Regions from separate parts of the Streptomyces sp. NPDC051569 genome, predicted to be linked through region 3. Evidence: riboswitches for the same ligand, from Rfam matches in the RefSeq annotation. Region 3 holds a riboswitch; each other region holds the start of a gene.
The links. Region 3 has a riboswitch for cobalamin ahead of metE (5-methyltetrahydropteroyltriglutamate--homocysteine S-methyltransferase). Riboswitches for the same ligand answer to the same signal wherever they lie in the genome.

Region 1 (9,710 bases), on a different contig from region 3:
GTGTCGGCCACGTCGTCCGCGGTGAGCGGGTGGGCGACGCCCGCGTAGACCTTCGCCGCCTTCTCGGTGTCGCCGCCGAAGCGGGTGGTGGCGAATTCCTCCGTCTTGACCATGCCGGGGGCGACCTCGATCACCCGGACCGGGGTGCCGACGATCTCCAGGCGGAGCGTTTCGGCGAGGACGTGCGCGCCGTGCTTGGCGGCGACGTAGCCCGCTCCGCCCTCGTACGTGCCGTGGCCGGCGGTCGACGAGAGGACGACGACCGTGCCGTCGCCGCTCGCGGTCAGCGCGGGGAGCAGGGCCTGGGTGAGATTGAGGGTGCCGATGACGTTCGTCTCGAACATCTGCCGCCACTGACCGGGGTCGCCCGTGGCCACCGGATCCGCGCCGAGGGCGCCACCGGCGTTGTTGACCAGGACGTCCACGGAGGGGAAACCGGCGAGCTCGGCGGCGAAGGCGTCGACCGCCGGGCGGTCGGTGACGTCCAGGGTGTACGCGGTCGCGAGATGGCCGGCGGCGGTGATCTCCGCCGCGAGCGCCTCGATACGGTCCTTGCGCCGGGCGGTGACGACGACGTGGTAGCCGGCGGCGGCGAGCTGCCGTGCGGTGGCGGCGCCGATGCCACTGCTGGCTCCGGTGATGACGGCGATGGGGGTCCCCGCGGCGGTCATGACGTAACTCCTCGCGCGTGTGATCGATGTGGGCCCAGGATAGGCAGGGGGAGGGCGCGGCCGCGTGCGTCGTCCGGGGCGCGGACCTGGGGACTCACGGACCGGTCGGCGCGGGGGGCGAACGTGCCAGGCGGGTGACCCGGGGCGCGTCGGGGTGAGGGGTGGGCGGGATCGCGATGTGATCATCGGTACCTTCCCGCCATGAGTGTCATGCGCAGAGCGCTGTTGGTGGCGGTGTCCGCCGCTACGGCGGTGGTGATGGCCGCGGGTCCGGGAGCCGGTGCGGAAGCCGGGAGCGCGGGCGGACGGGGTGGCGACCCGGGTCCTGGCGGCGCTCCGGGTGCCGCGCCCGCTCCGGCTTCCATCGCTCCGGAGGCCGATCTGGCGCACCACGGGCACGCGTCCCTGTGGAGCGGTGAACTGACGATGCGGCTGGGGTCCGAGAACCACGGCCCGTCGCCGCTGCCGGACGCGACCGTACGGATCGAATTCTCGGTGCGCCTGGTGGCCGACCAGGCGCTGCCGTCGAACTGCCTGTGGGGCGGGGAGCGGATCGTACTCTGCCGTACGGGGCAGCTCCGGGCGGTCGGGCGGAGCCGGGAGATCGCCTTGGGCCTGAGGACGGTCGGCACTCCGGACGAGGTGGTCGTACGGATCGACACGGCGTGGAACGGCGGCGCGAGCGACCGCAACCTTGAGAACCACCAGCACCGGGTGCTGGTGCCGGCCACCGGGGACCTGTACGCCTTCTGACGGGATCACCCGCATCGCCCGGCGTGGCCCCGCATCGGCTCTGCGTCGGCTGCGTCGGCTCTGCGTCGGCTCCGCGTTGCCCCGATCGTCGGGCGCGTGCGCCCGTCCGCGTCGTCAGGCCGCCGCGCCGCCGAATTCGCGTACGGCGTCCTCGACGATGGCGGCCAGGCGGGCGTGGTGCGCGCCCCTCCAGTACACCTGCCCGCACGCCGTGCACTGCGCGAAGACGTCGTACGCGCGCTGCGTGCCGTGCTCCAACCGCCCCTGGACGGACTCCTTGTCGGCCGCCCCCAGCTCACCGTTGCAGGCGGTGCAGCGGGTCCACGGGGCGAGGGTGGGCGCGAACCGCTCCAGTACGTCGCGGAGCTGGTCGTCGGGGCGGGCGCTGTAGATGTACGCCCCGGCCCAGATCTCGCGCCGCCGCAGCAGCCCCCGGTCGCGGGACAGCATCACCCGGCGTTCCGTGGCGGAGAGAGTGGCCAGGGCCGGGTCGCCGAGGTCCTCGTTCTCGTACGCCGCGTCGACGCCCAGCAGCCGCAGCCGGCGGGCCAGCGTGCCGAGATGGACATCCAGGAGGAAGCGCAGGGGCGCGCCCGGCACGTGCTGCGGTCGGGGCACGGCCCGTACGTCGACGGACTCGCCCGCGGCGGGGAGGTGCGCGACGGACACCTCGCGGCCGTCGACGAGCAGCGGACCGACCTCGGTGAGGGGGACACCCAGCGACTCGACGGCATGGCCGAGGGTGGACGAGCCGTCGGTGAGCAGGGCGGTACGTCCCTCACGTCGCGCCGCCGCGACGAAGAGGCGCAGCTCAGGGGCGAAACTGATCTGGATCTCCGGTCCGTTCACCTCGTCAGCATGTCACCGGGGGAGGGAGTGAGCCAGGGCTTTCCGTGGCCGCCGTCCACACGGGGGACTCGCGCGTCAGGCGGGTCCTGCGGCGGGGCGGCTCAGCGCGGGGGTGGGGCTGGAGGCCGTCAGGTCCAGACGCCAGTTGTTGCACTGCATCAAGTGCCCGGGTGGGTACTCGAACAGGCGGGGGCCCTGAAGCGAGAAGCCCGCTTTCCGGCACAGTGCGTTCGACGCGGGATTGTCCACCGACGGGAAGGCGTGCAGATAGCGGTGCATCCGCTCGGTGCGCGCCTGCTCCACGACGGCCGCGGCCGCGGCGGCGGCGATGCCCCGCCCCTGGAATTCGGTGAGGACCCCCCATCCCGTCTCGTACAGCTGCTCGCCCTGCCAGGTCTGCTCCCAGAAACCGATCGTGCCGACCGGTTCGCCGTCCGGTAGCAGCACGATGCGGAAAATCCGCCCCTTGCCCGTCCGGTCGGCGCTCAGACCGACGTACCGTCTGTGCCGGGTGAGCAGCTGCTCTTCGGTCTCGGGCCCGCCCAGATGGGTCATCAGCTCCGGTGCGTTCGAGGCGCGGAGGAGATCGAGATCGTCCTCCGACCACGGCTCGATCCTCACCGGCGGTGCTTCGGTATTCATGGTGGGCACTGTAGGGCGACGGTCCGACAACCGGCCGCGCCGGCGATCCCGCCGCAGATCACCGTTCACCCGGCTCGCTCAACTCGCCCAACTCGCCCGGTGTGCTGAGTTGCTCGGTCTGTTCGGCTTGCTCGGGCGGCTCGGGCGGCTCGGGCGGCTCCGTCAAACCGGACTGGCGAACTGTCGCATCCTTGGACTGAACGGGCGTTCGGTGGGCAGACGTTTGACGTGCACCACTATCGGTAGCGGGTGTGGTGAGAAGGAGCGGACATGGAGATCTCCGGCATTGTCACGGCCATCGTGATCGGCATCATCATCGGCGTGCTGGGGCGACTGGTGGTGCCCGGGCGCCAGCGCATCGGCGTGCTGCTGACCATCGTCGTCGGTATCGTCGCGGCGCTGATCGGGACGGCGATCGCGGCCGCCGTGGGTGTGGCGAACACCGACGGCCCCGACTGGATCGAATGGATAATCCAGATCGCCCTGGCGGCGGTGGGTGTCGCGGCCCTGGACCGGGCGAGGGCGCGCCACTGAGCGGCTGGGGGCACTCGCGAGCGTGAGTGCCCGCCGGCTTGAGGGTGCTGGAGGACGCTGGTGTGCGCCCCGCGTGTGTGAGGGCGTTCTCAGTGCGGGCCGGTGTGCAGAGGGCGGCCGCTGAGCAGATTCCAACGGCCGTTCCTGCCACTGAGTTCGGTGGCGGACAGAGGTCGCACGTCGACGCGCCAGAACGCCTCCGGGCCGGCGCCGAGGGCGTGGACCGTGGCGGCACGGATGACGTCCGGCTCGGCCACGGCGATGACGCGTCCCCCGGGGTTGTCCGGCGCCTGGCCGGCCGTGCTCGGACGTGTGGTGAGCGCGTCGAGCCAGTGGCCGACGCGGGCGTGCAGCGCTCGGATGGATTCCCCGCCGTGCGGGGCTGACGCGGGATCCGACAGCCAGGCGGAGACCGACTGCGGCTCGGCGGCCGCTACTTCGTCGAGGGTTCTGCCCTGCCAGCGGCCCATCGCGCACGGTGCGAGATCGGCGAGCGGTGACGCGTCCAGGCCGAGCACCTCGGCGGTGCGGCGGCAGCGCCGCGAGGGGGAGACGTACAGGGCGGCGGCGCGGGGGAAGGTCTCCCGTACGGCCTCGGCCTGCCGCAGCCCGGCGGGGTCCAGTTCGTCGGTGTCGCCGTTGTCGCCGTTGTCGCCGGTGTCGTCGGGGACACCGCTGTCACCGGGGACACGGCCGCCGAAGCGGGCTTCACGCAGTGCTGTGCTGATGGCCGGTGAGATGAGCGTCACACGCGTGGTCATACGGCCTCCTCGGTGGTCGCGACGGCCCGTGGCCCTCCCCTGTTTGATGCCTGGCGATCGCCCGTATCCCGCCGTGCGCCCGACCGGTCGGGAAGGGGGGCCTCTTGGCTCGCTTGTCTGTTCGCGGTACCTTCGCGTCGATATCACGACGGCGAGACGGAAGTCCGGTGAGAGCCCGGCACGGTCGCGCCACTGTATGCCGGGTGCCGGCTGCGTACCACGCAGAGGGGCCCGGTGAGTCAGACCCGATGGCCGTCGTGCGAGCTCCACTGACTGGGACGCGAGTTCCCCAAGGAGGTTCTGTCATGGCTCAGGCCATAGCACCCCCGGCCATTTCTCCCACCAGCGCCGCGGTGACCCCTATTCCGCTGCGCGCGGTCCTGCCGTGGGCCGTGTTCGTCGGCACCCTGATGCTGGTGCTGCTGTACTTCGTCGGCGCTGAGCAGGGCGCGACGTCGGTGTTCTCCGGTGCGGGTGTGCACGAGTGGGTGCACGACGGCCGTCACCTGCTCGGCTTTCCCTGCCACTGACCGCTGACGGAGATCACGCAATGCATGCCTCCACCGTCAGAACTCTCCTCGTCCGCGGCATGATCGCGGGCGTGCTGGCCGGACTCTTCGCGTTCGCGCTGGCTTATGTGGCGGGAGAGCCTTCCGTACGGGACTCCATCGCGTTGGAGGAGACGCAGTCCGCGCCCGCTCATCAGCACGGCGCGGCCCATTCCCCGGATGCCTCCGAGGCCTCGGACGAGGAGGAGGAACTCGTCAGCCGGCCGGTCCAGTCGACGTTCGGGCTGGCCACCGGCCTCCTCGTGTACGGGGTGGCTCTGGGCGGAATCGCCTCGCTGGTCTTCTCCGTCAGCCTGGGGAGGATCGGCGGACTGGGTCCGCGGGCGACTTCGGCCCTGATCGCCGGGGCCGCCTTCCTCACCGTCTACCTGGTGCCGTTCCTCAAGTACCCGGCGATGCCACCGGCGGTGGGAAACCCGGACACCATCGGCAAGCGCACCACGATGTACTTCCTCATGATCCTGCTGAGCGTGTTGCTGGCGGCCATCGCCGTCATCGCGGGGAGAAGGCTCGCCCCGCGCCTCGGCAACTGGAACGCGACGGTCGTCGCCGGTGCCGGATACGCCGTCGTCGTCGCCGTGGCCTGCCTTGTCCTGCCCGCCAACACCGATGCCATCCCGGAGGCCTTCCCGGCCGCTCTGCTCTGGGAATTCCGGCTGGCGTCGATCGGCGTACAGGCCCTGCTCTGGACGGCCTTCGGGCTGATCTTCGGGGCGCTGGCCGAGCGGGTGCTCCAGCCGCGTCAGGCGGTGCCGGCCACCGTCCGGACGGCCCCGTAACCCCCCTGCGTGTGCTCGTGGGGCCCGGCGTATTCACGCCGGGCCCCACCGCGTCTCCCGCCCGCGACCTTTCCGCGCGTGCTGTCCGCCGCTCGATGCCCGTCGAGGCTCCGTGCCCCCGGCCAGTAGAGTTCGGGGTCGGCCTTCCCCGGTCATTCCCCCAGTCCAGAGGTATGTGGCAGTGAGCCCTGCACCCCCCGCGCTCCCCGTGACCGTTGTCGGGATCGGCGCCGACGGGTGGCCCGGCCTGGCGGAGGATGCGCGGCGGGCGCTGCGCGAAGCCGATGTGCTGATCGGTGGGCCCCGGCAGCTGGAGCTTCTCCCCGTGGACGAGTGCGGCGGCGAGCGGGTGGCCTGGCCGTCGCCGTTGCGGCCCGCCGTTCCCGGGCTGCTCGCCGCGCACGCCGGCCGGCGGGTCTCCGTGCTGGCCAGCGGGGACCCGATGTTCTACGGGATCGGGCGGGCCCTGTCCGAGGTCGTGGGCGCCGGGGCGTTGCGGGTGCTGCCGCATCCGTCGTCGGTGTCGTACGCCTGCGCGCGGCTCGGCTGGCCCGTGGAGGAGACCGAGGTCGTCACGCTCGTCGGCCGTCCCGCCGAGCGGTTGGCCGCCGCCCTCCACGACGGCCGCCGGATCCTGGTCCTCAGCGCCGGGGCCGCCACCCCCGCCGAGGTCGCGGCGCTGCTGCGTGAGCGGGGGTACGGGCCGAGCCGTATGCACGTACTCGAACAGCTGGGGGCACAGCGGGAACGGCACGTCGACGGCACCGCGCGGGACTGGGCGGAGCCGGCGGGCGATCCGCTGAACGTCGTGGCGGTCGAGTGCCGCCGCGCCCCGGACGCGCCGCGGCTCGGAGCCGTACCCGGCCTGCCGGACACCGCGTACGAGCATGACGGTCAGCTCACCAAGCGTCATGTACGGGCCGCCACGCTGGCCGTGCTCGCGCCCGCGCCCGGGGAGACGCTGTGGGATGTCGGGGGCGGGTCGGGATCGATCGCGGTGGAATGGATGCGTACGCACCATGCGTGTCGTGCGGTGTCGGTGGAGCGCGATCCCGTACGGGCGGAACGTATCGGCCGCAACGCGCGGACTCTCGGCGTCCCCGGCCTGCGGGTCGTCACGGGCGCGGCCCCCGGTGTGCTGGCGGGGCTGCCGGTGCCGGACGCGGTGTTCATCGGCGGCGGGCTGACCGCGCCGGGGCTGCTGGAAGCGTGCTGGGCGGCGCTGCCGGTGGGCGGCCGGCTGGTCGCGAACACGGTGACGCTGGAGTCCGAGGCGCTGCTGGCCGAGTGGTATCGCCGGTTCGGCGGCGACCTCGTACGCCTCGCGGTCGCGCACGCCGTCCCGGTGGGCGGATTCACCGGCTGGCGACAGGCCATGCCGGTCACCCAGTGGGCCGTCACGAAAGACCTTTCGCACGTCCCCTCGGGGGAATCCTCAGGAGAAGAACGATGACGGTGTACTTCATCGGCGCCGGCCCCGGCGCCGCCGACCTGATCACGGTGCGGGGCGCGCGCAGGCTCGCGGAGTGCGGTGTGTGCCTGTACGCGGGAAGCCTGGTGCCGCGCGAACTGCTGGCCGATTGCCCGCCGGACGCGCGGCTCATCGACACGGCCCGGATGGACCTGGACGGCATCACGGCGGAACTGGTCCGCGCGCACGAGGAGGGCCAGGACGTGGCCCGGCTGCACTCCGGTGACCCGTCGGTGTTCAGCGCGGTCGCGGAGCAGATGCGGCGACTGGACGCGGCGGGGGTGCCGTACGAAGTGGTCCCGGGAGTACCGGCGTTCGCGGCGGCGGCAGCCGCCCTGAAGCGCGAACTGACCGTACCGACGGTGGGCCAGACCGTCATCCTGACCCGCGTCGCCCAGCAGGCCACCCCGATGCCGGAGGGCGAGGACCTGGCCACGCTCGGGAAGAGCGGAGCGCTGCTGGTACTGCACCTCGCGGCGAGGTACGTCGACCGGGTCGTGGCGGAACTGCTGCCGCACTACGGCGCGGACTGCCCGGCGGCGGTGGTGGCGATGGCCAGCCGCCCGGACGAACTGGTCCTGCGGGGAACGCTGGGGGACATCGCCGAGCAGGTGAAGGCGGCGGGCGTGGTGCGGACGGCGGTCATCATGGTGGGCCGGACGCTGGGAGCGGAACAGTTCAGGGACAGCCACCTGTACTCACCGGAGCGGGACAGGCGGGAACCGCACGCCTGTTGAGGGGCGAGGGCTGAGGCGGCTGGGAGCCGGGGCGACCGAGGAGCGCGCTGACCGGTCACCGGTCACATGTGACCGGTGAGTGCCGCCAGGGGGCGGACAGGAGCATGATCAGCCACCGGTGGCCCCGTCGCCGACCGGCGGGAACCGCTGACCAGCGCCACCACTCTCGTGCGGCGAAGGCAGCAGGCCCCACCGAACCGTCTCGGTGGGGGCCACTGCGTACGCCGACGTTGCCTCAAACGCTGTCTTCGCCTTGGGGGGGCGGACCGAATCCGCTCCTCGGTCAGGGGAGCGAGAGGGGACGCCGGAACGGGTTGGACCGACAACGCCCCCGTCCTCACCACCCCCACCGGCAAGCCGCTCGAACCCCGGCAGCCTCAGATGTCACCACCGTCTCCCTCCGGAGCAGGGCCCCGCGCGATCAGCTGCCACCATCGCAGGCATTCGACCGCCATCCTGCTGCCAGAACAAGGCGCCGGCTCATCGTGGTCAAGGAGCTCCTCGGCTCGCGCCCGCATGCGTGTCACGTTCAAGCGCCTGGTGGACCTGCGCAAGCGGCGCTCGGCGACCATCCGCGACGTGCTGGGCGTCAAGAACATGTGGCACGTCGGCCCCTCCCCTGAGTGGCCGCTCACGGTCCTGATCATCGATGAGGCGCACACGTACTTCCGCGAGTACAAGGGCAGCGACGCCGAGACGAAACGTTTGGCCGCGTTGACGGCGGAAAACGCCCGACTGGTGGAGGACCTGGTCAAGAAGGGCCGCAGCGTCGGCATCCTGGTGATCCTGATCAGCCAGAAGACCACCGGTGATGCCATCCCCACCTTCATCCGCGACGTGTGCCCCATCGGGCTGTCCTTCGCGCAGAAGACCGTGGAAGCCGCCGTGGCCGCGCTGGGCGACGACATCCGCAACTGGCCCGACGCCAGCCCCGTCACCTTGCAGGACCCCGCCTACGTCGGCGTCGCCGTGATGGCGATGCAGGGCCGCCCCGGCTACACGCGCATCCGCACCCCCTACGTCTCAGACGCCGACGCGGCCCGCGTCGCCGAAGATACCTCGCACCTGACCGCCGACCCGGACCTGTGCCTGGACGCCCTCCTCGACTCGACCGGCCGGACATTCCCCGACGACGAAGGACCGGACGGCGCCCCTGTCCCGCTCGCCAAGTAGACCGAACAACCCATGCCAGAAAGAAGGTCGAGGATATGACGGAGGAGCGGTTCACCCGGCGCACCGTGACCGTGGTCATGGCGGTCATCGCGGCCCTGGCCTTCGTCTTCTCCTTCGGCAACGTCTGGGCGCTCGCCCTGCGGCTCGGCGTTCCCCACCCGATCGCGCCGCTGATCGCCCCTATGGTGGACCTGTCGGTCGTCGGGCTCCTGGTCGCCCTGCGGTTCCTGGCCCTGCGCGGTGTGCCCAAGGCGGAGCTGCGGGCCGGTAACCGACTGCTGCACCTGTGCGGGCTGCTCACCCTCGCGCTGAACACCGCCGAACCCCTGCTGGCCGGACGCTACGGACGGGCCTGCCTGGACACCGTCGCCCCGCTCCTGCTCCTCGGCTGGGGCCACGTCGGCCCCGCCTTCCTCGCCCAGTTCCACACCCACACCCGCCCCACCCAGAACCTGGAGGCCACCGCCGCCACCCCTGCCGCCGATCCGGTGCCCGACGTCGCACCATCACCCGAATCGGCACCCCCGATGCCCGCCCCGCAGTTCGTCGCCTCCCTGATCGAGGAGCTGGAGCCCGCTCCGGCCGCCGCTCTGCCCACCACCGTCGCCAAGACGGCCCACTCCGCCTCCGGCCCGGCTCTGCCGGTCGCCCTGCTGGACGCGGCCCGGCGCATCGCGGACACTCACCGCGCCGATCACGAAGCGCCTATCACAGCGGCCCAGTTGGGGACTCGCATGGGCGTTGCCCTGCCGGTGGCCACCGCCGCTCTCG
Region 2 (9,710 bases), on a different contig from region 3:
ATACAGCAGCCCGGCGCACTCCGCCGCCACCGGTGCGCCGGAGTGCGCCAGCTCCGCCACGGCCTTGCGCAACGGTTCGTTGGCGGACAGCTCGGGGGCGTACACCTCGGGGAAGCCGCCGCCGATCACCAGTCCCCTCGTCCCGGCGGGGAGTTTCTCGTCCCGCAGCGGATCGAAGGGGACGACGTCGGCGCCCGCCGCCGTCAGCAGCTCGGTGTGTTCCGCGTACGAGAAGGTGAACGCCGACCCGCCGGCCACGGCCACCACCGGCCGGGCCGCCCCCGGTGTGACGACGGGCGCGGTGCCCGGCTCCGCCTCCGGTGTCCAGGCCCGCGCGTCCAGCGCGGGCGCGCTGCGCGCCAGCGCCAGCAGCGCCTCCAGATCGCAGCCGGCCCGTACGCGCGCGGCCAGCTCCCGCATCGAGCCGACCGCGTCCGCCTGCCGCTCGGCGACCGGCACCAGACCCAGATGACGGGACGGCGTGACGACCTGTTCGGTGCGCCGCAGCACCCCCAGCACCGGTACACCCGACTCGTCCAGCGCGTCGCGCAGCAGCCGTTCGTGCCGGTCGGTGGCGACCTTGTTGAGGATCACCCCGCCGATCCGCACCTCCGGGTCCCAGGACGCGAAGCCGTGCACCAGCGCCGCCACCGACCGGGACTGCGACGACGCGTCCACCACCAGCACCACCGGTGCCCGCAGCAGCTTCGACACCTGGGCGGTGGAGGCCAGTTCGCCCTGCCCCGACGCGCCGTCGTACAGCCCCATCACGCCTTCGACGATCGCCAGGTCGCTGCCCGCCGCGCCGTGCGCGAACAGCGGTCCGACCAGGCCGGGGCCGCACATGTACGCGTCGAGATTGCGGCCCGGACGCAGCCGCCCGCCGGCCGACACGGCCAGCGCGTGGTAGCCCGGATCGATGTAGTCGGGCCCGACCTTGTGCGGGGACACGGTGAGTCCGCGTTCCGAGAAGGCCGCCATCAGGCCCGTCGCGACGGTGGTCTTGCCGCTGCCGGACGAAGGGGCGGCGATGACCAGGCGCGGGACGTTCACCACTCGATGCCCCTCTGGCCCTTCTGACCCGCGTCCATCGGGTGCTTGACCTTGGTCATCTCCGTGACGAGGTCGGCGAAGTCCAGCAGTTCCGGCGGCGCGTTGCGCCCGGTGATCACCACGTGCTGGGTGCCGGGACGGGTGCGCAGCACCTCGATCACCTCGGCGGTGTCCACCCAGCCCCAGTGCAGCGGGTAGGCGAATTCGTCGAGGACGTACAACCGGTGCGTCTCGGCCGCCAGATCACGCTTGACCTGCTCCCAGCCCTCGCGCGCCGCCTCCTCGTTGGACAGCTGGCTGTCGCGCTGCACCCAGGACCAGCCCTCGCCCATCTTGTGCCAGGCCACGGAACCGCCCTCGCCGCTCGCCCCCAGCACCTTCAGGGCCTGCTCCTCGCCGACCTTCCACTTCGCGGACTTCACGAACTGGAAGACCCCGATCGGCCACCCCTGGGTCCAGGCGCGCAGCGCCAGCCCGAACGCCGCCGTCGACTTACCCTTGCCGGTCCCCGTGTGGACGAGAACGAGCGGGCGGTTGCGGCGCTGACGGGTGGTGAGACCGTCGTCCGGTACGGTTTCCGGCTGTCCCTGCGGCATTATGCGGCCCTCCTGGGTGCGTTGGTTCCCTGTACGTCCCTGACCAGCCCGGCGATGCTGTCGGCGCGCAGCTCGTCCAGGGTGATGGCCATGCCCTCCAGATCGGCCGCGAGCGCGCCCGCGAGACCGAGCCGTACGGGCCCCGACTCGCAGTCCACGACCACCGACGCCGTCCCGTCCGCCGCGTGCAGCCGCGCCGCGCGTGACGCGAGCGCCACCGGGTCGGGGCCGCCCGCCGCGCGTGAGCCGCGCGCGCCGGTCGCCCGGCCGTCCGTCACCACCACGAGCAGCGGGCGGCGCGCGGGATCGCGCATCCGTTCCACCCGCAGGACGTCATGCGCCTTGAGCAGCCCGGCCGCGAGCGGAGTGCGCCCGCCCGTCGGGAGCGACTCCAGCCGGGCCGCCGCAGCGTCCACCGACGACGTGGGGGGCAGCGCGACCTCGGCGTCCTTGCCCCGGAAGGTGACCAGCCCGACCTTGTCGCGGCGCTGGTACGCGTCGAGCAGCAGCGACAGCACGGCGCCCTTCACGGCGCTCATCCGCTGCCGGGCCGCCATCGACCCGGACGCGTCGACCACGAAGAGCACGAGATTCCCCTCGCGCCCCTCCCGGGTCGCCTGCCGCAGATCGTCCCGGCGGACCACCAGGCCCGGGCCGCTCCGCCCGCGCGCCCGCTGGTGCGGGGCGGCGGCCTGCACGGTCGCCGCGAGATGCAGCTTGGTCAGGGCGCCGCGCGGGTGCCGCGAACCGGTCGTCCTGCCGTGCTCGGTGCGCGCCCGCGACCGGCGCCCGGCCGCGCCCTCACCCAGACCCGGGACGCTCAGCATCTTGGTGCGGAACGGCTCCGCGGACCGTACGGCGGACTGGTCACCGGCGCTGGCGCGCTGGGGCCCTCCGCCCTCGGGCGTGCTCTCCGGCGCGGTCCCCGGTTCCGGCCGCGCGGGCGTGTCGTCCTGCCCCGAGGTGTCCTGGGGCGGCGTGTCGGATTCCTCCGGGCCGGATCGCGGCGGCTGCCCGCCCCCGCCGCCGGGTCCGTCAGGACCGTCGGGCCCGTCGGGATCGGGGTCGTGGTCCGGGTCGTCGTCCCCGTCGGGGCCCTGGCCGTTCGTACCGCTCGCGTCGTTCCCCTCGTCGCCGGCGAACCGCTCCAGCGTGTCGTCTAGCTTCTCCTCGTCCAGACCCGGCGCGTCGAACGGATTGCGGCGCCGCCGGTGCGGCAGGGCGAGCAGCGCGGCCTGCCGTACGTCCTCGGCGGTGACATCCGTACGACCCGCCCACGCGGCCAGCGCCGTCGCGGTCCTCGCCATCACGATGTCCGCCCGCATCCCGTCGACCTCGAAGGCGGCGCAGGTCGCGGCGATCTGCAGCAGCGCCGCGTCACCGAGCCGCACCCCGGGCAGGAGGGCGCGCGCGGCGGAGACGCGCTCCCGCAGCGCGCTCTCCTCGTCGGCCCAGCGCGCGGCGAAGCCGGCCGGATCGTCGTCGTACGCGAGCCGCCGCCGTACGACCTCCACCCGCAGCTCCGGCTCGCGCGAGGCCGCGACCTCGACCGTGAGGCCGAACCGGTCGAGCAACTGCGGCCGCAGCTCGCCCTCTTCGGGGTTCATCGTCCCGACGAGCAGGAAGCGCGCGGCGTGCCGTACGGAGACGCCTTCCCGCTCCACGTACGAAGCACCCATGGCGGCCGCGTCCAGCAGCAGGTCCACCAGGTGGTCGTGGAGCAGATTGACCTCGTCGACGTACAGCACGCCCCGGTGCGCGTCCGCGAGCAGCCCGGGCTCGAAAGCCTTCACGCCCTCCGCCAGAGCCCGTTCGATGTCCAGCGCCCCGACGAGCCGGTCCTCGGAGGCGCCGACGGGCAGCTCGACCATCCGGGCCGGCCGGGATATCCCGGGACCGCTCTCGTGCGGGCCGTCCGGGCAGCCGGGATCGGGCGCGGCGGGATCGCAGCTGAACCGGCAGCCGGCGACGGCCGCCACCTCGGGCATCAGTGTCGCGAGGGCCCGTACGGCCGTGGACTTGGCCGTGCCCTTCTCGCCGCGTACGAGGACACCGCCCACGGCGGGACTGACCGCGTTGAGCAGCAGGGCCAGCCGCAGATCGTCCATCCCCACGACGGCGGTGAACGGGAAAGGCGTGCTCATATGCTGATCGCTCCTTCGTACTGCTTCACGGCTTCAAGCGGCTTCACGGCGTCACACGGCTGTACCGTCCCGCGCGGCTGACGCGGCTGACGCGGCCGACGCGCCTCGACGGTCGTCATGGCGCCCCCGGCGGGATGAAGGGCAGCCCGGCCGGGGCCCCCTCCTCGATCAGACGCAGCAGCGCGTCCGTGTCGGCGTGCTCCTCGATGAGGTCGCCGAGCAGGTCGAGCTGCTCCTCGCGCAGCGCTCCGAAGCTCGTGTCGGGCGCCGGGACGAAACGCCGGCCGGCCGCCCGCGCCACCTCCGTCAGGAACCGCCGCCGGAACGCGTCGCTCTCCAGCGCCCCGTGCCAGTGCGTGCCCTGGACGGCCCCCACCCGGCAACCGTCCAGCGGCGTTCCCCGCTCGTCCGAGACGAACGCCTCGCCGCCGCGCACCTCCGCGACGCCGTGATGGATCTCGTACCCCTCGACGGCTTCGCCGAGGGCCGTCCCGGCCGGCCTGGCCAGGGTCTTCTCCCGGTCGAACCTGACCCGCACGGGCAGCAGGCCGAGACCCGCCACGGCCCCCGCCCGCGACTCCACCTCGTCCTCGATGTGCTCGCCCAGGATCTGGTAGCCGCCGCAGATGCCCAGCACGGGACGCCCCTCGGCGGCCCGCCGGACGATCGCGTCGGCCAGCCCGCGCTCCCGCAGCCATGCCAGCGCCTTGACCGTGCCGCGGGTGCCCGGCAGGACCACCAGATCGGCGTCGGCCAGCTCCTCGGCCCGGTCCACGAAGCGCACCACGACCCCCGGCTCGGCCGCCAGCGCGTCCACGTCCGTGAAGTTGGACATCAGGGGTACGGCGCAGACCGCGACCCGCAGCACGTCCTCGCCGTACGGGGCGGACGCCGGTGACTCGCGGACGGCGCCGCGCACCGAGACCCGCAGCCCGTCCTCCTCGTCGATGCCCAGACCGTGCCGGAACGGCAGCACGCCCAGCGTGGCCCGCCCGGTCAGCCCGCGCAGCATCTCCAGACCCGGCTCCAGCAGCGACACGTCGCCCCGGAACTTGTTGACGAGATAACCCGCGATCAGATCCTGGTCCTCGGGGCTCAGCAGCGCGGTCGTCCCGAAGAACGAGGCGAAGACCCCGCCCCGGTCGATGTCCCCGACCACCACCACCGGCAGCCGCGCGGCCCGCGCGATGCCCATGTTGACGATGTCGGTACGGCGCAGATTGATCTCGGCCGGGCTGCCGGCCCCCTCGCAGATCACGGCGTCATACGTGCTCCGCAGCTCCTCCAGGCACTCCAGAACGGTCGCCAGCAGGGCTTCCCGCCCCCCGTGCGGTGTGCTCCCGGGGGACGCCCCGGTCCCGCCGAAGAAGCCGCGCGCACTCATCTCGCCCACCGGCCGCCCCATCAGCACCACCTGGCTGCTGCGGTCACCGCCCGGCTTCAGCAGAACGGGATTCATCAGCGCGGACGGCTCCACACGGGCCGCCTGCGCCTGCATCGCCTGGGCCCGGCCGATCTCCGCGCCCTCGCGCGTCACGAACGAGTTCAGCGACATGTTCTGGCCCTTGAAGGGCGCGACCTTCACCCCCTGGCGTACCAGCCAGCGGCAGATGCCCGCCGTGACGACGCTCTTCCCGGCGTCCGAGGTGGTCCCCGCTATCAGCAGGCCACCGCCGGGCGCGCCCCGACCCATCAGCCTCATCGGCGTTCCTTCCCGCTTCCGGACGTACCCGCCGCACGGGCACGCCGCAGCGCGCCGTACGCGAACCGGCCCGTGACACAGACCGCCAGCGCGAGGGTGTTCACCCGGCGCGACAGCCGTACGGCCCGCTCGATGTCCGCGACCTCGACGGGCCGCCCCGCGCCGTTCAGCACCGGCCGGTGCTCGACCCGGCCGCCGTAAGTCAGCGTCCCGCCGAGGCGTACGCCCAGCGCGCCCGCGAACGACGCCTCCACCGGGCCCGCGTTGGGGCTCGGATGCCGGTGCGCGTCCTGCCGCAGCGCCCGTACGGCTCCGCGCGGACGGCCGCCCGCCAGCACCGCCAGGGCGGCGGTCAGCCGGGCCCCCGGCCAGCCGGCCACATCGTCGAGCCGGGCCGAGGCCCAGCCGAACCGGCGGTACCTGGCGGACCGGTGACCCACCATCGCGTCCAGCGTGTTGACCGCGCGGAACGCCACCAGACCGGGCGCCCCGGCGACCGCTCCCCACACCAGCGCGCCCACCACGGCGTCGGAGGTGTTCTCGGCGACGGACTCCACGACGGCGCGGGCGATCTGCTGCCCGTCCAGGGCCTGGGGGTCGCGTCCGCACAGATGCGGCAGCCGCCGCCTGGCCCGCTCGATGTCCCCGGCGGTGAGCGCCCCGCCGATGGCCCGTGCCTCCCGGCCCAGTGAGGTGCCGCCGACGACGGCCCAGGTGGCGGCGGCGGTCAGGACGGCGGAGGCGGCGGGGCGGTCGCGTACCCCCCGGGCGGCGAGCGCCGCGGCCCCGGCGGCGCCACCGGCGCAGACCAGGGTGTGCAGTGCGCCCCACCCGCGGTGGTCGCGCCAGAGCGTCCGCTCGACAGCCCCCGCGGCCGTACCGAACGCGGCGACCGGATGCCCCCGGCGTGGATCGCCGAACATCCGGTCGGCGAGGAGGCCGGCGGTGGCGCCGTACGCGAAGATCCGCTCGGCGGCTGAACCCCAGCCAGGCATGGCGACATGTCCTCACTCAGGGTCCGCGCCCCGGCTCGACGTGATGCGGCGGCGAGAGTTCCTGGCTCCTGGGGGACGAGGCCTCCAGTGACAGTGGCGGGACCGCGCCGGATTCGCACCGGCTTCCTCTTCTGCCTCCGTAAATGGCCCCGGAAGTCCACCACGCTCCGCGAACACCGTCAACTCACCTCTGACCTGCGACGGGACAGTGTGCCGCGCCCCACACGGCACGCGTTCGGTGGCCGGGTCAGGCGACGATCAGATAGATCCCGTACGCCACGGCCGCCGCGCACAGGGCGAAGCAGGCGTAGGCGCCGATACGGGCCGGTGCCACCACGGGGCCGGCGGCGCCCCGCCCGGACGCGGAGTCCCGCTTGGCGAGACCCACGATGCCCAGGGTGAACAGGCCGACGAGCCCGATCGTGGCCACGAGGCTGACGCCGAAGACGGAGCCGAGAGCCGCCCAGTCGATGTTCATGCGGCTTGTTCCTTTACCGGGGTGGGTGCCGGGGCAGCTGCCGGAGCCGCTGTCTTGACGGGTCGTGCCGGGTCGGCGGCCGGGAGGTCCTGCGCGCCGCCGGCGGCTGCCACGGGCGGCGGGGCGACGGCGGTGACGGCGGCCGCCACCGGTGCGGTCGGGCCGCCGGTCTCCGTGACATTCGTGTGGTCGACCGGACGGCGGCGCGAGGCGAGCCAGATCCCGCCGGAGGCCGCGACGAGCAGGACGGCCACGGCCGCGACGCCCCAGCTGCCCTGGCGGGTCAGGAACTCCGCGCCGGCGGCGACCAGGCCCGCGGCGGGCAGGGTCAGGCCCCAGGCGATGAACATCCGGGTCGCGGTCGACCAGCGGACCACCCCGCCCTTGCGGCCGAGGCCGGAGCCCATCACGGCGCCCGAGACGGACTGCGTGGTGGAGAGCGAGAAGCCCAGGTGCGAGGAGGCCAGGATGACGGTCGCGGCGCTGGTCTGGGCGGCGAAGCCCTGCTGCGGCCGGAGATCGGTGAGGCCGGCGCCCATGGTGCGGATGATCCGCCAGCCGCCGAGATACGTACCGAACGCGATCGCCGTACCGGCGGAGACGATGACCCACAGGGGAGGATTGGAGCCGGGGGCGAGGACGCCCCCGGTGACCAGCGCGAGCGTGATGACGCCCATGGTCTTCTGCGCGTCGTTGGTGCCGTGGGCGAGCGAGACGAGACCGGCGGAGGCGATCTGCCCGGCGCGGTAGCCCTTGGCGGTGGCCTTCTCGTCCGTCCCCCGGCCGATCCGGTACGTCAGCCGGGTGGCGAGCAGGGCCGCGAGGCCCGCGACGAGGGGCGCCGCGAGCGCGGGGATCAGGATCTTGGTGATCACGACACCGCCGTTGACCCCGGAGGATCCGACGGACATCAGGGTGGCGCCGATCAGGCCGCCGAAGAGTGCGTGGGAGGAGCTCGACGGCAGGCCGAGCAGCCAGGTGAAGAGATTCCACAGGATGGCGCCGACGAGCGCCGCGAAGATCACTTCTGTCCGGATGCCCTGTTCATTGATGAGCCCGCCGGAGATCGTCTTGGCGACCTCGACGGACAGGAACGCGCCGACGAGATTCAGGACGGCCGACATGGCCACCGCGATCTTGGGTTTCAGGGCGCCGGTCGAGATGGTCGTCGCCATCGCGTTGGCGGTGTCGTGGAAACCGTTGGTGAAGTCGAACACGAGAGCCGTCGCGATCACTATCGCGAGCAGCAGCGTCATGTGCTCCATGTACCCAGGCAATCGTTCGACGTCAGTGGCTCGGTGAACGTAGGGAGTCAGAATGAACGGAAGATGAACAGAGCACGTATGTGCGGTGACTCATGGGGTTTGTCACGTGTGATGTCACCCAGATGTCATTTTCATGTCGTCCGGGAATCGCCCCTCCGCCGCTGAATTCACCTATCCTTCCGCGCCGCTCCCACCCGCTCGCTCCGTCCGGGGACCGGGCCGCCCTCTCCGGAAGCGGAGCCGGAGCCCCCCGGAGCCCGAGCCGGCTTCCGCCGGGCACGGCCGGCTGACAAGATCGCCGGCCGGCTGACAAGATCGCCGCATGACCGGAGAGCCGTCGCGGGACGCGATCGAACAGGCCTGGCAGGACCTCGTGGCCACCGCCCGCAGGACGGCGGCGGAAGGGCTCGTCGTCGGCACCTCGGGCAACGTCTCCGTACGCGTCGGCCCCCTGGTCCTGGTCACGCCGAGCGGCGTGCCCTACGACCGGCTCGCCCCCGGGGACGCACTCGCCGTCGATCTCGACGGCCGCCGGGTCCTCGGCGAGTTCGTGCCCACCAGCGAACTGCCGCTGCATCTCGCCGTCTACCGGAACACCTCCGCGACCGCCGTGGTCCACACCCACGCCGTGCACGCCACCGCCGTCTCCACCCTCGTGTCCGAGCTGCCGCCGATCCACTACATGACGGCGGCCCTCGGCGGCCCCGTCCGGGTCGCCCCGTACGCGCTGTACGGCTCCGACGAACTGGCCGCGCACCTGCTGTACGCGCTGCGCGGGCGCACCGGCTGCCTGCTCCGCAACCACGGAACCGTCACCTACGGCGACACCCTCGCCCAGGCGTACGACCGCACGGCCCAGCTGGAATGGATGTGCCGTCTCTGGCTCGCCGCCGCCTCCGTCCCGGGGCGGACGCCCACGCTGCTCACCGGGGCACAGCTGGACGAGGCCGGGAAGAAGCTCAGGGGCTACGGCCAGACCTGAGCCGTGGCACCGGCGCACGGCCGGTCCGTCCCCTGACGGCCCCCGCCCGCTGGCCGGAACGGCCGGCCGCGCCGACACTGAGAGCGTGCGCCCGGCTACAGCGACGGCAGCTGCCGTCTCCACACTCATCGGTGTCGGCGCGGCCGCGGTCGCGGCCGGCCGGTACGCCAGCGATGCCGCGCTCAAGGCATCGCCCGGGCGCCCCCTGCCCGGCGATCCCCGCCTCACCGTGCACGCCACGGCCGCCGGACAGGTCACCCTGACCCGCAGCCTGGCGTCACTGCGACCCGGCACGTACGGCCTCGAAGGGCGCGGCGTCCACGCCGTCGTCGGGCCCGTACAGGCCGGGGTGGCGCGCCCCGCCGACACCGTCGTACGGCGGCTGGAACGCGTCAGTTACGGCAGGCTCACCCCCGGCACCCGGGTACACCTCACTCCGCAGGTGTACAGCGGCACCCCCGCCGTCGCCCTCGGCCTCGACCACAAGGACGTGGA
Region 3 (9,710 bases):
ACGAGCCCGAGCTGATGCCGAGCGCGGTGGAAGAACTGCTGCGCTGCACGCTGTCCATCGGGGACGGGCTGCCCCGGATCGCGCTCGGCGACGTACAGGTGGGGGACGTCCTGATCCGGGCCGGGGAACTGGTCCTCGTCTGTGTGGAAGGAGCCAATTTCGATCCCGAGCGGTTCGACGGACCCGAGCGGTTCGACATCGACCGCTCGCCCAATCCGCACCTGGCCTTCGGGGCCGGCCCCCACTTCTGCCCTGCCTCGCTTATCTCCCGCGTGCACGCCGCGGAAGCACTCACCGCGCTCCTGGAAAGCCTCCCGGCCCTGCGACTGGCCCTGCCCGCGGACCAGTTGGTCTGGCGTACGGGCAACATCAAACGCGTACCCGAACGACTCCACGTCCTGTGGTGAAGCCGCGCGGAGGATCGAGAGCCACGACGGACGGCCTCCGTCGCGGCCGCGACGGGAGCGGAGGCAGGAGACGGCCTGGTCGCGGCCGCACTCTCCGGCGCGGGCGACGCGGTGAGGGCCGGGGCGGGTGGTGACCGGCCGGGAGGGCGCGTGACGCGTTCCTCCCGGCCGTCGAAGGATCAGGAGACGGGCAGTTCCGCGCGGACGATGCGGGCCGCGGTGACCAGGTTCTCCAGGGACGCCCTGGTCTCGGGCCAGCCGCGGGTCTTCAGGCCGCAGTCGGGGTTGACCCACAGCCGTTCGGCGGGAATGGCCTCCAGTCCCTTGCGGAGAAGCGCCGCTGCCTCGTCCGCGTCGGGCACGCGCGGGGAGTGGATGTCGTACACGCCGGGGCCGGCCTCGCGCGGGTAGCCGTGCGCGGCCAGTTCGCGCGCGACCTGCATGTGGGAGCGGGCGGCCTCCAGGCTGATGACGTCGGCGTCGAGGTCATCGATGGCCTGGACGATGTCGCCGAATTCGGCATAGCACATGTGGGTGTGGATCTGGGTGTCCGGGCGTACGGCGCCGGTGGTCAGGCGGAACGACTCGGTGGCCCAGTCCAGGTAGGCGGGCCGGTCCGCCGCGCGCAGTGGCAGGGTCTCGCGCAGGGCGGGTTCGTCGACCTGGATGACCGATGTGCCCGCGGTTTCCAGGTCGGCCACCTCGTCGCGCAGGGCGAGGGCGACCTGGCGGGCGGTGTCGCCCAACGGCTGGTCGTCGCGAACGAAGGACCAGGCGAGCATGGTGACGGGGCCTGTCAGCATGCCCTTGACCGGGCGGTCGGTGAGCGACTGGGCGTACGAGGTCCAGCGCACCGTCATCGGTGCGGGCCGGGAGATGTCGCCGGCCAGGATCGGCGGGCGGACGTAGCGGGTGCCGTACGACTGGACCCAGCCGTGCTGGGTGGCGAGGTAGCCGGTGAGCTGCTCGGCGAAGTACTGGACCATGTCGTTGCGTTCGGCCTCGCCGTGCACCAGGACGTCGATGCCCGTCTTCTCCTGGAAGGAGATGACCTCGCCGATTTCGGTGGTGATCCGCTCTTCGTAACCGGCCGTGTCGATCCGGCCCGCGCGCAGGTCGGCGCGGGCCGTGCGCAGGTCGGCGGTCTGCGGGAACGAGCCGATGGTGGTCGTCGGCAGCAACGGCAGTTTGAGGTGGGCGCGCTGGGCGGAAGCACGCTCGTCGTAAGGCTGTGAGCGACGGCCGTCGGCGTCGGTGATGGTCGCGGTCCTGGCCCGTACAGCGGAGTCGCGGGTGATCGGGGAATTCTTGCGGGAGGCGAGGTCGGCGCGGTTCGCGGCGATCTCCGCGGCGACGGCGTCGGTGCCCTGGGCGAGCCCCTTGGCGAGGGTGACGATCTCGGCGGTCTTCTGGCGGGCGAAGGCGAGCCAGCGAAGGATCTGCGGGTCGATGTCCCGTTCGGCCGCCGCGTCGAGCGGGACGTGCAGCAGGGAGCAGGAGGCGGCCACGTCGACCTGGTCGGCGAGGCCGAGGAGGGTGGCGAGGGTGGCCAGCGATTTCTCGTAGTCGTTGATCCAGATGTTGCGGCCGTTGACGACGCCCGCGACGAGCCGCTTGCCGGGCAGCCCTCCGGCGGCCGCGAGGTCTTCGAGGTTGGCCGCGGCGGCGTCCGTGAAGTCGAGCGCCAGGCCGTCGATCGGGGCCTTCGCCAGGACGGGCAGAGCTTCACCGAGCCGGTCGAAGTAGGAGGCGACGAGCAGCTTCGGCCGGTCGCTCAGGCAGCCGAGGTCGCGATAGGCGCGGGCGGCGGCGTCCAGCTCGGCCGACGTGCGGTCCTGGACCAGTGCGGGCTCGTCGAGCTGGACCCACTCGGCCCCGGCGGCACGCAGGTCGGCGAGCACCTCGGCGTAGACGGGCAGCAGCCGGTCCAGCAGGGTCAGCGGTGCGAAATCCGCCGCCACGCCGGGGGCGGGCTTGGCCAGCAGAAGATACGTGACGGGGCCGACGAGCACCGGCCGGGCGGTGTGCCCGAGTGTGAGGGCTTCCGTCAGCTCGCCCACCTGCTTGGCGGAATCGGCGGTGAAGACGGTGTCCGGGCCGAGTTCGGGAACGAGGTAGTGGTAGTTGGTGTCGAACCACTTGGTCATCTCCAGCGGCGCCACGTCCTGGGTGCCGCGGGCCATCGCGAAGTAACCGTCCAGGGCATCGGCCTCGACGGCCGCACGGTGCCGCTGGGGCACGGCGCCTACCATGACACTGGTGTCCAGGATGTGGTCGTCATACGAGAAGTCACCGGTGGGCACCTCGTGGACGCCGGTGTCCGCCAGTTCCCGCCAGTTGGACCGGCGCAGGTCGGCTGCCGTTTCCCGGAGGGCGCCGACGGTGACGCGGCCCCTCCAGTAACCCTCGATGGCCTTCTTCAGTTCGCGGTTCGCACCCTGGCGGGGGTAGCCGTACACGGTGGCCCGTGCTGCCGGGGCTGTCGGCTTCGCTGTCACGGAAATCTCCTTCGCGAGATGACTCCTGAAGCTCCCGGAGACGGGACGCGGACGCGAAGGGATGACGAACCGGACCGACTGGTCGCGCCCTCGGCGCGCTCATCCGTCTGGTATGTACGCCGACCCGCCCACGAGGTCACCGGGATATCCGCACCCGATCGGTCACGTACGGGCAACGGGCAGGTCTTCGGACTCGCGGGCACACCTGCCGAGGCAGATTCCCACTGGCCGTCGCTTCCCGGATCCGCTCGGATCCAGTGCGTATGACGGCGGTCGTTCCCACTCGCCGCTGCGGGGCAGTCCCGGATTTCCACCGGGTTCCCTCTTACGACACCCTGCCTGGCGGACAGGGCGAACCAGCTGCACCCTCCAGCCTAGAGCGCGGGCAACTCCGCGTCACCTCTGCTCATATTCCGGATGCGCGCGGGCTCACCACGGGCGTCCGCGATGCGGGCCGGGCACCGTACCGGCTCGGCCCGCATCGGGACTCGTCCCGCGCTGATCACGGGCGGCTTCGGGCCCTGGATGCCGTACCAGATGTTCGGCTGCGCCTTCGGCGGCATGCCCGCCGGCTTCCTGCCCCGCGCCAGCGGCCGCCGCGAGGTCCTCCTGCTCAACCTCTCCTTGTGGCCCTTCTCCCTCGACCCGCACAGCTCCATCGCCTACCTCCCCGGGCTGCCGTTCACCGAGCAGTGGCACCGCTACCTCGCCTTCGACCTCGCCACCTCCCTCGGCTGGGACACCGGTAGCGCCGTCACCAACTTCGTGTGCGTCACCCCGGCGGGCCCGGCGGTGCTCACCACGTTCCGCAGAGCCGCCCGACGCGCCCGCTTCCGCGCACCCGTCCGGTTCCGAGAGCCCCTCGGGAGCGACCAGGCACCGTCCCGAGGGACCCGCGCGGGCTCCGCCCGGTGACGACGGATGGAACGTCGACCGGAAGAAACCGGATCCCCCACTGCCGCCGCGACCCTTGCCGCGTGGCCGGTGCGGCAGCTGTTCCGTCCGGGTGGCGGGCCGACCGGGGCGACTCAGGCGTGGAATCCGTTGCACGCGACGGGTGTGTACTTCGCCGGCCCGCCCTCGACGTGATAGAGGATCACCGTCCAGTCGCCCAGGTCGTCGCCCACCGGGAGAGCGTCGACGGTCCGTTCGCCGAAGTGGGCCCGGAAGTCGTCGGGATACCTGAGCTTGATGGTCCCGCCCGAGGACCAGGCGGAGTAGAGATCGACGGGCCTGCTGGTGAACCCGGTGCCCGTACCGGTGGACGGAAGGGGCTTGCCGGTGGAGCGGTCCGTCTCGTGCGGGGGCCGGACCCCCACGGAGACGTAGTACGGCGCGGGCCGCTTTCCCTGTCCCGCGCCCTGGGGGCGCAGCGCCACCGAGGCGGTGTCCGAGCCGGTGGTGTGCGCGACGGAGGACCGCAGGCCGGTCGGCGGTGTGGCCTCGGTGAGGCCGGCCAGGTCACAGAAGCCGATGCCCTGCGCCGCCTCCGCCGGATCCTCCGACAGGCTCCAGCGGTCCTGCGAGACACGGTCGTTCACGATATGGTCCGGCGGTCCTGCCGCCGGAGCGGTGGTGGCCGGCCGGGACGCGGTGCCGGGCGCGGAGGCGGTGCCCCCGGTCGTGGGCGCCTTTCCGGAGTCCCCGCTGTCCGCTCCTGGGAGCAGCCAGACCGTCAACGGCGCGGCGAGTGCCACCGCACCCAGCGCGAGCCAGGCCCGGCCCCGGCCGCCGCCTCGCCGACTGTCCGGCCCGCCGTACGGGGTGCTGCCGGACGGCCCCGCGGATACGGTCGCCACCGCCGGCTCCGCCTCGCGGTCCTCCGGCCGTGTCCGTGCCCCGGTCTCCGGCTCCGGCAGCGCGGGAGTGTGCGCACCGTACGGCACGGGTGGTGCGTTCACGTGCCCCGGTACGGCCGCGGGTTCGGCGTCGCGGAACAGCGAGCGGTAATGGGGGTCCGTCGCCAGCGCCGAGTCCACCGCGCAGGCGGCGATCACGGCGGCCGGCGCGGGCCGCTCCGCCGGGTCCTTGGCGACACACCGCCGGATCAGCGCCGCCAGGTCGGGCCGTACCCCCGCCACGTCGATGTCCTCGTGCACGGCCCGATAGCTCACCACCGCCGCGTTGCCCGCGCCGAACGGGGGCCGGCCCGTCGCCGTGTAGGCGAGCGTCGCCCCCAGCGCGAAAACGTCCGCCGCCGGGCCGACCTCGTTGCGCAGGACGACCTCGGGCGCCGCGTAACCGGGTGTCCCCGGCGCCATTCCGTCCCGGGTGAGAATCGTCTGCTCAAGCCCCCGGGCGATGCCGAAGTCGATCAGTTGGGGTCCCTGCGACGCGAGGATGACGTTCTGCGGTTTCAGGTCCCGGTGCGTGACGCCGTGGACATGGACCGCGGCCAGCCCCTCGGCGAGCGCCGCGACCAGCCGCAGCGCGCTGTCCGGCGGGAACGGGCCGCTCGCGGCGACCGCGCCGCGCAGGGTGGGACCCGCCACGTACTCGGTGGCCAGCCAGTACGGGGAGGTGTCGAGCGATGCCTCGATCAACTGGGCGGTGTGGACGCTGCGTACGGTCTCCACGGTCGCGGCCTCCCGCCGGAACCGGGCCAGCGACTCGGGGTGATCGCTGATCTCGTCGCGGATCACCTTCACGGCCACCAGCCGTCCGCCGGGCGACCGGCCGAGATACACCTGGCCCATGCCGCCCGCGCCGAGACGGGCGAGGAGCTGATAAGCGCCCATGCGCGCGGGGTCCTGAGGTCGCAGCTCGTCCACCGGATCGACTGTGCCACATACCTCCGCCCTCCGGACCGGTCGAGCGCGACCCGGGACGTGAGGACACCACCGCGACCTCGGCAGCGCCCCACACCCGCACACCCACGACACCGGGCGCCGCCCCACCAGGAGGGCGTCGGTGTAGCCGGCGTGAACGCGTTCACCGGCACACATCATGCGAGTGTCTGGCGATCCTGGAGTTGGTGAACCATGATGACGGGCAGAGGAGTTCACCTTGTTCCCGCACTGATGTGAGAGGTTTTCGGACGGCATGCCGGACACCAAGAAGTCGATCAAGGTGGTCAACGCTGACTCCGGCGAGGCCTACGCGGTGATCGTCCAGCACGATCCGATCACCGACAGGCGCCTGTCACTGGCCGACCTGGGCCTTTACGTCCGTTGCCTGTGGCTGCACCACCTCACCGGAGCGCAGGGCGACGTGGACTGGATGATCCGCGAACTGGGCATGCACGAAAACGAGACCCGCGCCGGACTGACCCGTCTCGCGGAGGCCGGATACATACACCTGCCCAGCGAGGACGAGACCGAGGCGTTCCGCGCGGCCCGCAACGCGTCCGGCATCCGGGCCGCACTCCAGCAGACCGGAGGCCGGCTCAGTGAGGGGGAACGCGCGACGGTGGAACGGTTCGCCGCGCTCACCGAGGACCACGCCCGCGTCGCCGCGGCGAGCGTCTTCGACGCCCTCTGTTCCGAATCCGACACCTGACAGCGCCGTTCCCGGGCCACCGCCGGTGCTCGCCACCGCGCCTCCGTCGCGCGGCCGGGCCGCCCACCCCGTCATCCGTGGCGTACTTCTCCGCGCGGGTTACGACTCCGTGGGTACGACAACCAGTTTGCGGTGGGTGGTTCCTGTTGTGAGCAGGTTCCAGCCGTGCTCGAAGTCGTCCAGGGGAATGCGCTCGATGTCGATGGTGAGCTTCCGGGCCCGTGCGAGTGTGGTGAGTTGTTCGTATGCCGCCCGGCGGACGTCCAGGGGGGTGAGAAAGATGGTGTGGCCGAGCAGGGACATCACGCGGTTGCGGAACGCGGGGGCCAGGACCGGGACCGTGGCGGACGCCGCGTTGCCCACCTGGACCAAGCGGGCCCCGGGGTTGGCCGCGTTGATGACCGGGGGAATCGCTTCGCCCCAGATCATGTCGATGATGACGTCGTAGCCGCCGGGTGCGGCGGCGCGTAGCGCTTCCTCCAGCGTCTGCGGCCGGTCGAGTCGTACCACCGCGTCAGCGCCTCGGGCGTGCCGGGTGTCCAGGGTGAGTTCGCCGCGGGCGGCGGCCACCACCCGGCCGGCGCCCAGGAGCCGGGCGGCCTGTGTCGCGATCTGCCCGACGACTCCGCCGGCGCCGAGAATCAGGACCGTCTCGCCCGCCGCCAGGTGGGCCCGGTATTCCAGGGCCGTCCACGCGGCTGTGCCGGACACGCCCAGGGCTGTCGCCGTCGCGGGATCGAGCCCGTCGGGGACCGGCATCAGCGACGCCTCGTCCACCGGCGCCCGCTCGGCGAACGAGCCGTACGGGGCCGGGGCTTCCGTGAAGTACACCCGGCGCCCGTCGTCGAGTTCGCCGACGCCCTCGAATCCCAGTACCGCGGGCGGTTCCGGTACCCGGCGGGGGAAACCACCACCCGCGATCACCACGTCGAGCGGATTCATCCCGGCGGCCAGTACGGACACCACCGGGGTGCCGTGCGACGGCCGGGGAGCGGAGAAGTCGGCGACGACGGGCTCGCCGCCACGCTCCGCGAGCACCACGGCTTTCATGACGGGTCCTTCCTCTCTGCGCGCGCCGATGTCCAGGACGTGTCTCGTGATGCCCGGCGGGGACGGACCTCCGCGAGCGGACGGGCGTCCCGGGCGGATTTTTCGACGGCATCGGCCCGCCTGAGGTTCTCGGGGGAGGCGCTGTCGCGGAGGGGTGACCCATGCCGGTCCGGCGATGCCGAGGACGGCGAGCACCTTCCGGGCCGGCACATGGCCCAAGATATTGCCGTCGCAGTGGTTCCGCCCCTTGTGGGGGAGTCCGGCCGGACGCCGTTGACCTCCAGGGTGGCGGCCGTGGCGAAGGTCTCGCGGCGGTCCGGCCCGTAGCTGTGAGGTGTGTGAGGAGGGGCACGTTAGCTGTCAGGTGTGTGAAGAGGGGCACGTCCGGTGTCCCCTGGCGGGGGCCCGGCGCCCGGCCCCGTCGTCCACCGGGGCTCGGCGCCGGGTGCTCGCCGTGGTGTCACATGGTCTCGCCGGACCGGTTCCCGCCGCCGGCGGGCTCGGAGGCCAGTTCCGCGGTGGGCCCGGAGCCGGCCGGACTCTCGTCGAGAGCGGCGGATCCGGTGGACGAAGGCCCGCCGCTCATGATCACGGGGCTCGCCACCTTCTTGGGACGGAGCGCGCGCCACACGAGCGGTGCGGTGATGAGGGCGAGGGCGACGCTGATCCAGATCACCACATGGAGGGCGCTGGTGAAGGCGTCCGCGGCGACGACCGAGGTGGTGTGGATGCCGCCGTTCAGATCCTCGGTGACCTTGTCCGGGTCGGCGACCTTGCCGGCGAGGTGGGAGGACGTGATGGTGAGGAGGAGGGATCCGCCGACAGCCGCGGCGGCCGTGTCACCGGTGAGACGCATGGCGTTGAACATGCCCGACGCCATGCCGGCGCGTTTGAGGTCGACGCTGGAGATGGCCGCGCCATCCACGATGGCGAGCGTCATGCCGTAGCCGGCGCCCGTGAGCAGCAACGGTCCGACCAAGGCGCTGATGCTGGTGTGCGGCTGAATGGTGCTGAGCCAGACCATACCGCCGGCGGCTGTCACCATCGCCGCCGTGAGCTGGACGCGCACCGAGAGGAACTTGGCGATGACGGGGGCCAGAAGCGGGATGATCAGCGTCGGGATGGTGACGATGATCAGCACGGATCCGGCGCCCAGGGCGCTGTATCCCTTGACGGCGCTGAAGTAGGTCGGCAGCAGGACCAGCAGGGGAAGCAGCGTGAAGGCCATCGCGACAGCGGCGGCGTTGACCCCCATGAAGCCCGTGTTGCGCAGCAGGCTCAGCTCGAACATCGGGTGTCGCTGCCGCTTTTCGGCGACGGCGAATCCGGCGAACAGGAGGACGGTGGCGACGAGGGAGCCGATCACCAGGCCGGACGTCCAGCCGTAGGTCGGCGCCTCCACCAGGGCGAAGATCAGGAGGACGAGGCCGAGGGTGAAGGTGACGGTTCCTGTCCAGTCGACGGGCTTGCTGTCCGTGTTGCGCGATTCCTTCAGCATCGGCGTGAAGACCGCGACGAGCAGGCCGAGAACGGTCGGGACGAGCAGGATGCCGCGCCAGCCCATGAACTCCATCGTCAGGGCGGAGACGAGCGGGCCGAAGGCGAGGCCGGCGCCGAGCGCGGTGCCGAAGATGCCGAAGGCGCGTACACGCTGCGTTCCCTCGAAACGGGACGCGACGAGAGTGGAGCCGGCTGTCAGCGTGGCGGCCGCACCGATACCGCCGGTCACCCGGGTGATGTCGAGCAGGATCACCGAGTTGGCGAGCATCCCGACGAGAGCGCTGGCGCCGAAGAGCGTGATGCCGATCTGGAAGATGCGCCGGCGGCCGACCCGGTCGGCGATGGTGCCGAAGGCGAGCATGAGCGCGGCGAAGGTGACGTTGTAACCGCTGACCACCCACTTCAGCGACTGTGAGCTGGGGTGGAAGTCCTGGGCGATCTCGGGGAGCGCCACGCCCGCACCGGTCATGGCGACCGGGAGGAGGAAGACCGCCACGCTGACGAGGAGCAGGGTTGCCCAGGCGGGCTTCCGCCTATATGATGAAGCTTCCTTCATCGATGTTGCTTGCTTCATGACTCAAGGACCTAACTCTCCGCTGCGATGGCGCACAAAGGATCTTCGATGGAACTCTTCGTGGGGCCGCTGGCTCACCTGACCGGAGAACCGGGAGGTGTGAAGTGGTTGTCTGTGAACGGCTTCCGGCCGGTGCTCGGCCGAGTTCCGCTGCGTGCTCACCGTCGCTGGTGGCCCCGCCGG

Region 1: another riboswitch for cobalamin. It lies ahead of ACIBAE_RS28440 (CbtB-domain containing protein); the one in region 3 lies ahead of metE (5-methyltetrahydropteroyltriglutamate--homocysteine S-methyltransferase).
Region 2: another riboswitch for cobalamin. It lies ahead of ACIBAE_RS24805 (cobalamin biosynthesis protein); the one in region 3 lies ahead of metE (5-methyltetrahydropteroyltriglutamate--homocysteine S-methyltransferase).

Annotation. Positions count from the first base shown of each region.
Region 1 is NZ_JBITDJ010000033.1:26,850-36,559, forward strand. It holds gene ACIBAE_RS28410 (SDR family NAD(P)-dependent oxidoreductase) at 1-671, opposite strand, end outside; gene ACIBAE_RS28415 (hypothetical protein) at 873-1,424, shown strand; gene ACIBAE_RS28420 (Mut7-C RNAse domain-containing protein) at 1,539-2,273, opposite strand; gene ACIBAE_RS28425 (GNAT family N-acetyltransferase) at 2,349-2,915, opposite strand; gene ACIBAE_RS28430 (GlsB/YeaQ/YmgE family stress response membrane protein) at 3,186-3,449, shown strand; gene ACIBAE_RS28435 (histidine phosphatase family protein) at 3,539-4,210, opposite strand; cobalamin riboswitch at 4,326-4,476, shown strand; gene ACIBAE_RS28440 (CbtB-domain containing protein) at 4,516-4,740, shown strand; gene ACIBAE_RS28445 (CbtA family protein) at 4,761-5,558, shown strand; gene cbiE (precorrin-6y C5,15-methyltransferase (decarboxylating) subunit CbiE) at 5,740-7,011, shown strand; gene cobM (precorrin-4 C(11)-methyltransferase) at 7,008-7,766, shown strand; gene ACIBAE_RS28460 (hypothetical protein) at 8,283-8,939, shown strand; gene ACIBAE_RS28465 (DUF2637 domain-containing protein) at 8,975-9,710, shown strand, end outside.
Region 2 is NZ_JBITDJ010000021.1:22,269-31,978, forward strand. It holds gene ACIBAE_RS24785 (cobyrinate a,c-diamide synthase) at 1-1,056, opposite strand, end outside; gene cobO (cob(I)yrinic acid a,c-diamide adenosyltransferase) at 1,050-1,649, opposite strand; gene ACIBAE_RS24795 (putative cobaltochelatase) at 1,649-3,793, opposite strand; gene ACIBAE_RS24800 (cobyric acid synthase) at 3,909-5,495, opposite strand; gene ACIBAE_RS24805 (cobalamin biosynthesis protein) at 5,492-6,490, opposite strand; cobalamin riboswitch at 6,523-6,667, opposite strand; gene ACIBAE_RS24810 (hypothetical protein) at 6,738-6,968, opposite strand; gene ACIBAE_RS24815 (anion permease) at 6,965-8,233, opposite strand; gene ACIBAE_RS24820 (class II aldolase/adducin family protein) at 8,556-9,215, shown strand; gene ACIBAE_RS24825 (alpha/beta hydrolase) at 9,301-9,710, shown strand, end outside.
Region 3 is NZ_JBITDJ010000003.1:291,800-301,509, forward strand. It holds gene ACIBAE_RS07070 (cytochrome P450) at 1-407, shown strand, start outside; gene metE (5-methyltetrahydropteroyltriglutamate--homocysteine S-methyltransferase) at 587-2,905, opposite strand; cobalamin riboswitch at 3,066-3,281, opposite strand; partial or broken gene ACIBAE_RS07080 (ECF transporter S component) at 3,401-3,820, shown strand; gene ACIBAE_RS07085 (protein kinase) at 3,934-5,676, opposite strand; gene ACIBAE_RS07090 (hypothetical protein) at 5,948-6,403, shown strand; gene ACIBAE_RS07095 (zinc-binding alcohol dehydrogenase family protein) at 6,503-7,453, opposite strand; gene ACIBAE_RS07100 (MFS transporter) at 7,914-9,527, opposite strand.